Regions from separate parts of the Cohnella hashimotonis genome, predicted to be linked through region 1. Evidence: a T-box and tRNA genes for the amino acid it is inferred to sense, from the RefSeq annotation. Region 1 holds a T-box; the other holds one or more tRNA genes.
The links. A T-box is a leader RNA that pairs with one kind of tRNA and senses whether it is charged. The one in region 1 lies ahead of KB449_RS07740 (valine--tRNA ligase), so its partner is inferred to be a tRNA-Val.
Positions count from the first base shown of each region.

Region 2: it encodes a tRNA-Val, which carries the amino acid that the T-box ahead of KB449_RS07740 (valine--tRNA ligase) is inferred to sense. The anticodon was not compared.

Region 1 is NZ_JAGRPV010000001.1:1,978,431-1,981,832, reverse strand. Features, by position in the region: gene KB449_RS07740 (valine--tRNA ligase) at 1-1,583, opposite strand, end outside; T-box leader at 1,729-1,975, opposite strand; gene KB449_RS36445 (LysM peptidoglycan-binding domain-containing protein) at 2,130-3,402, opposite strand, start outside.
Region 2 is NZ_JAGRPV010000001.1:104,241-107,642, forward strand. Features, by position in the region: rRNA gene KB449_RS00535 (23S ribosomal RNA) at 1-1,403, shown strand, start outside; tRNA gene KB449_RS00540 (tRNA-Thr) at 1,509-1,584, shown strand; tRNA gene KB449_RS00545 (tRNA-Glu) at 1,592-1,666, shown strand; tRNA gene KB449_RS00550 (tRNA-Val) at 1,674-1,749, shown strand; tRNA gene KB449_RS00555 (tRNA-Gln) at 1,767-1,841, shown strand; tRNA gene KB449_RS00560 (tRNA-Leu) at 1,877-1,959, shown strand; gene KB449_RS00565 (SEC-C metal-binding domain-containing protein) at 2,051-3,402, shown strand, end outside.

The DNA.
Region 1 (3,402 bases):
ATTTTGCGGCCCTCGGCGTCGCGCACGAGACCGTGGATAAGCACGTCCTTGAACGGCGATTCTCCCGTAAACTCCAGTGCGGTGAAAATCATCCGGGCAACCCAGAAGTAGATGATGTCGTAGCCCGTAACGAGTACGTCTGTCGGATAATAGCGCTTGAGATCCTCGGTATTGTCCGGCCAGCCGAGCGTGGAGAACGGCCATAGCGCAGAGCTGAACCATGTGTCCAGCACGTCTTCGTCCTGTATCCAGCCATCGCCTTCAGGCGCCTCCGTGCCAACGTAAATCTCGTCCGTGCCTTCCTTGTACCAGGCCGGAATGCGGTGTCCCCACCACAATTGGCGGGAGATACACCAGTCGCGTACGTTCTCGATCCAGTGCAGATAAATTTTCTCGAAACGGTCCGGCACGAAATTGACTCCCTTGCCGGAGCGCTGCGCATGGATCGCGGCTTCGGCGAGCGGCTTCATGGAGACGAACCACTGCGTCGAAAGGTAAGGCTCGACGACGGCGCCGCTGCGCTCGCTGTGGCCGACCTGGTGAACGTGATCTTCGATCCGGATCAGGACGCCTTGCTCCTGCAGGTCCTTGACGATCGCCTTGCGGCATTCGGCGCGATCCATACCTTCGTAAGGGCCCGCTTGGTCGTTCATCCGACCGCTCTCATCCATCACGATGATCTGCGGCAGATCGTGACGGGCGCCGACCTCGAAGTCGTTGGGATCGTGAGCCGGCGTGATCTTGACCGCGCCGCTGCCGAAGTCCTTGTCGACGTACTCATCGCCGATGACCGGAATCTCGCGGCCGATGATCGGCAGCCGGAGCGTCTTGCCGATCAAGTGCTTGTAGCGTTCGTCCTCGGGGTGCACGGCTACCGCCGTATCGCCGAGCATCGTCTCGGGACGCGTCGTCGCGACCGTCAGATGCCCGCTGCCGTCGGACAGCGGATACTGCAGATGATACAAATGTCCGTTCACTTCTTTGTATTCGACTTCAATGTCGGATAGCGCGGTCTTGGCGGCCGGATCCCAGTTGATGATGCGCTTGCCCCGATAGATAAGCCCCTTGTCGTAGAGGCGCTTGAACACCTCTCGAACCGCCTTGGACAAGCCTTCGTCGAGCGTGAAGCGCTCGCGGGAATAATCCAGGCTGAGCCCCATCTTCGACCACTGCTTGCGGATCGAACCGGCATATTGCTCCTTCCAGTCCCAAACGCGCTCGAGGAACTTCTCGCGTCCGAGATCGTAGCGGGACAGGCCTTCCTCGCGAAGCGTGCTCTCGACCTTCGTCTGCGTGGCGATGCCCGCATGGTCCGTTCCCGGCACCCAAAGCGCGTCGAAGCCCTGCATCCGCTTGAAGCGGATCAGGATGTCCTGCAGCGTCAGATCGAGCGCATGGCCGATATGCAGCATGCCCGTCACGTTGGGCGGCGGGATGACGATCGTGTATTTGGGCGCTTCCGGTCTCAATCCGGCTTTGAAATATCCGCCTTCAAGCCAGGCCTCGTACCATTTTTGTTCGGCGCCGGTCGGGTCGTACGTCGTCGGCAGCTCAAGGGATTTGCTTTGATTGATGTCGCTCATTAAGTTCACAACCTCCAGGGACGTGGATCAGACGATTGGCGATCCGCCTTCGGCTCTTCGCGCCCCCCGTTCGCACGGGGACGGCGCTGCCGAAGCGCGCTCGGATTCAGGGCGAGACCCCGAAAAAAAGCAAAAACCTCCCGCCGCAAAGGACGAAAGGTTGAACTTCCGTGGTACCACCTTCATTCCGCATCTTCCATTCGGACGACATGCGGCTCTCGAACGCAAGATAACGGCTGCGGCCGTCCCGTTCTACGGCGTGCTCGGTTCGAACGGGAAACTCCAGGGCGACTTCGGCAGCTTACTTCCTGCGGAACCTCGCAGCGCTGCAAGGCAGCGGTTCCGCTCTCTGAAGGGTACGACTGCTTACTGATCCCTATCCATGTCTTATTTCCCTATCATACCCGTACGGCTACATGCAGTCAACCTGCCGCGGCAGCGTCGGGGACCCGGAGGCGCGGGACCCCGGAGGGACGAGAGCAGATCGGCGGCGGAACGCAAAAAACGCCCGCGGCCGTTGCGGCCGCAGGGCGAGCTGCTGATAGCTTAAGGGATATAGAGCACTTGCCCTTCCGCCAGATGCGGATCGGGAAGCCTGTTGTACAGCTGAAGCTCGCGGGACTGGAGCTGGTACTTGCCCGCGATGCCGTCGAGCGTATCCTCCCGCTGCACGATGACCATTTTCACCTTGCGAAACGATTGGCCGGCATCTTTGGCGAGAAAGAGACGCGTCCACTCGATCTCGTCCCCTGTGGCACGGTTTTGCGGCGTCTCGGGCGGCGCGGCCAGCCTCGCCTCTTCGGCCGCCTTCAGACCGGCCTCGCGGATCGCTCCTTTGTCTCCCAGCTGAGAAAGGATGCCGACGCCAAAAGACGACTCCGCTCCGCCCGATCCCTTGCTGGACAATCCCAGCTTCGGTCCGGTCGGGTCAGGCTGGCGTTGTTCGGTCTTGGACGTATCGTCGGCTTCGGCCGCTTCCGTCTGATCTTGCGCACCAGCGTCGCTCTCCACGCCCGGCCACAGGGGCGGTGCAGAGATGTTCGTCTCAAACACCTGCGGATAGCTAGGGGCTTCGGACTTCGGAGGAACGGTCTCGGCTGGCTCGATGAACTCCGCCGGCTCCTCCTCAAGACGCTGATAGGCGAGCAGCCGTTCCCAGGCTTCGGCCTCTTCCCGCCTGTCGCGTTCTTCCGCCAGCTGCCTGTTGCGTTCCGCCAACGCAGACGCCTCAAGCGCTTCACGCTCGGCTTTTTCCCGCTCCGCCAGTTCAAACGCGCGTGCTTCCTCGGCGGCGCGAGCCTCCGCCTCCGCCCTCGTCGCTTCGGCGAGCTGCCGCTCCAATGCCTCGGCGGCGACCTGGGCGAGCTCTTGCTGCCGGAGCAGCGCCTCTTCGCGAGCGCGCGCCTCCGCTTCGGCGCGCGCTCGCTGCTGCTCGTACCAGACCGGCGAAGCGGCCGCTTCCTGAACGGCGTTCGGGTCCGTCCAGGCAGGCGGCAAATAAACCGGCCCCGGCTGCGAATAGACGGGCGCTTGAGGCTGACTTCCGGCGGAAAACGGGATGTCCGTCCGTCCGGTTTCCTGCGCTCTGCCATAATCGATCTCCCCGGCTTCCTTCGCCGGTTCGAATGCGGCAGTGCCAAGCGGCGGCAGCGCCAAGGCTTGGCTGACTTCGTCGCGCCGCTCCGCCTCCGGTGCCGATATCAGCTCCGGCGCGTCGTGCGCGACCGTGAACTCGTCCTCGCGCCATACCGGCGCTTCGCGGACTTCTGTCTGCACGCCCCGCAAGCCTAATACGCCCGTCACGTTCAGCGAGCGCTCG
Region 2 (3,402 bases), 1.9 Mb from region 1:
GAGGGGTGCATGTAGGCAAATCCGCATGCTTTAACCTTGAGCTGTGATGGGGAGGGAAAATTACAGTACCGAAGGTTCCGTGCTCACGCTGCCGAGAAAAGCCTCTAGCCAGGAGAAGGTGCCCGTACCGCAAACCGACACAGGTAGGCGAGAAGAGAATTCTAAGGCGCGCGGAAGAACTCTCGTTAAGGAACTCGGCAAAATGACCCCGTAACTTCGGGAGAAGGGGTGCCTCGGTAGGGTGAATAGCCCGAGGGGGCCGCAGTGAATAGGCCCAAGCGACTGTTTAGCAAAAACACAGGTCTGTGCGAAGCCGTAAGGCGAAGTATACGGGCTGACGCCTGCCCGGTGCTGGAAGGTTAAGGGGAGCGGTTAGGGGCAACCCGAAGCTGTGAACCGAAGCCCCAGTAAACGGCGGCCGTAACTATAACGGTCCTAAGGTAGCGAAATTCCTTGTCAGGTAAATTCTGACCCGCACGAATGGCGTAACGACTTGGGCGCTGTCTCAACGAGAGATCCGGTGAAATTTTAGTACCTGTGAAGATGCAGGTTACCCGCGACGTGACGGAAAGACCCCATGGAGCTTTACTGTAGCTTGATATTGAACTTGGGTACGGTCTGTACAGGATAGGTGGGAGCCTAAGAAGTTGGAGCGCAAGCTTCAATGGAGGCGCCGTTGGGATACCACCCTGATCGTATCTAGGTTCTAACCTGTCACCGTGAATCCGGTGAAGGGACCGTGTCAGGCGGACAGTTTGACTGGGGCGGTCGCCTCCTAAAGCGTAACGGAGGCGCCCCAAGGTTCCCTCAGAATGGTTGGAAATCATTCGAAGAGTGCAAAGGCATAAGGGAGCTTGACTGCGAGACCTACAAGTCGAGCAGGGACGAAAGTCGGGCTTAGTGATCCGGTGGTACCGAATGGAAGGGCCATCGCTCAACGGATAAAAGCTACCCTGGGGATAACAGGCTTATCTCCCCCAAGAGTCCACATCGACGGGGAGGTTTGGCACCTCGATGTCGGCTCATCGCATCCTGGGGCTGAAGTAGGTCCCAAGGGTTGGGCTGTTCGCCCATTAAAGCGGTACGCGAGCTGGGTTCAGAACGTCGTGAGACAGTTCGGTCCCTATCTGTCGCGGGCGTAGGAAATTTGAGAGGGGCTGTCCTTAGTACGAGAGGACCGGGATGGACGCACCGCTGGTGTACCAGTTGTTCCGCCAGGAGCATCGCTGGGTAGCCAAGTGCGGGAGGGATAAGCGCTGAAAGCATCTAAGCGCGAAGCCCGCCTCAAGATGAGATTTCCCAATTAGTAAGACCCCTTGGAGAACACGAGGTTGATAGGCTCGGGGTGGAAGCGCAGCAATGCGTGCAGCTGACGAGTACTAATCGGTCGAGGGCTTATCCTACTGTTCCGATCTAGGAACAAACGGCAAGCCGCACAGGCAAGAGCATTTCTAAGCGCAGGTTCGTTTCGCATCCGGTTTTCAGGGCGCAAGCTCTGTAAAACATAAGCTCTCATAGCTCAGTAGGTAGAGTGCATCCATGGTAAGGATGAGGTCACCGGTTCGATCCCGGTTGAGAGCTCCAGCTTTATGGCCCGTTGGTCAAGCGGTTAAGACACCTCCCTTTCACGGAGGTAACGGGGGTTCGATTCCCCCACGGGTCACCATACATACGGAGGCTTAGCTCAGCCGGGAGAGCATCTGCCTTACAAGCAGAGGGTCGGGGGTTCGATCCCCTCAGCCTCCACCATCCATTATCTTATCCGTTGGGGATTAGCCAAGCGGTAAGGCAACGGACTTTGACTCCGTCACTCCTAGGTTCGAATCCTAGATCCCCAGCCATTTGGTTTTTACAAGCGGCTTTTCATTGGCCATATGCGCGTATGGCGGAATTGGCAGACGCACCAGACTTAGGATCTGGCGGGCAACCGTGGGGGTTCAAGTCCCTCTACGCGCACCATATGAAAGTGATTAACCTTTAGTTCATTCGAGCTAAAGGTTTTATTTGTTTTCTTCTCTCATTCGAAAAATAAGCTTAAAGGAGAGATCCAATGGGCAAGGGGAAAGGATTTCATCCGGATCTTATTACGTTGATGACTGGCATGAAGCCTCTGACGGGTAAGACTCCGACAGTAACGATGCTGCCCGGAAGTGCAAAAAAGCTGGTTGTAAAACACTTAAACAGGATCAAGCCGTTTTATAAGCCGAATAAGCAGCGGCTAAGGTGCGGACACTGCGGTTACGTGGGAAACTATGATCTCGGATTAATTGTATTGGACGTCGGCGGCTGGAAAAAAGCGGCGGAAGATGCAGCTAAATCAGGCTCGGATCCACAGCAAAATATGAGGAGCCTACTCGACCACTCACAATTTACCGGTTATTTTCGTTGTGTCGAGTGTAATGCTGCGGGGGCATGGGAATTTACCACGGCATTTTTCGGAATTGAGTTAATGGGGTATGTGTTACGGGCCAAGTTTGAGAAAGAAGACCTGGATTCAGGATATATGATTGGCAGGATACAATTGCATAACGGTATGAGCCCGCAATGGGCAACGCAAGGCGAAGAAGGTTTTTTAAAGCAGCTCAGGAAAGAGCCTGACAACAGTTTGCTATGGAACAAATTGGGCAACTTGTATATTAAGGGTGGAAGGCCGGATTTGGCGGCAGCCGTGTTCGAGTATTCGATCAGCATCGACCAGGCGCAGGTAGAATCTCACTATTCGTTGGGCAGTTTGCTGTTTGATATTGAGGAATGGGAGCTTGCCGCGAAGCATCTGCGTCAGTCTCTCGCATATGCTCGTTTTTACACCAAGCTTGATTCTTTGAGGCTGCGCGAACTTTTGGCAAACGGGCTAAGCATGCTGTTTGATATGAATCGTGGGCTTCAAAATAAAGTTTCCTTTCTGCCTACGGAAGAGGAGCTTGCAGCAACAAGAGAGAGCAATGAAACGGCGTCTCCGCAATCACCTGCTTTACAATCCTATGAATTTGCCTTGCGTTCCGGTGATGTGGAGTCCTTCCTGCCAGTAGCTGAGTTTTATATGGGCGGGCGGTTAGACGAAATGCCCGATCATGAACGATTGCTAAACAAGTTTGTATCCGAGCCTTTGCCGATCGATGGGGAGCAGACGGCAATGACAGAGAAGAAGGCTTATCCGGAGAAGGGATGGGGGTCCGCGCATCAGCCGATTGTGGTCAAGTTGAACTCTCCTGATCGAGCGGCACAGGTTACACAAGTATGCGAACATTTTACCTGGAATTATATATTGGGCATGGACTATACGGAGGATCTGACTGATTTGAAAAAGGCGATTCGAGAAAAATACGCGCCAGCGAATGTGTATGAGCCTTGCCCTTGCGGTAGCGGAGCGAAGTATAAATTTTGCTGCGCCCAAAAGATGAA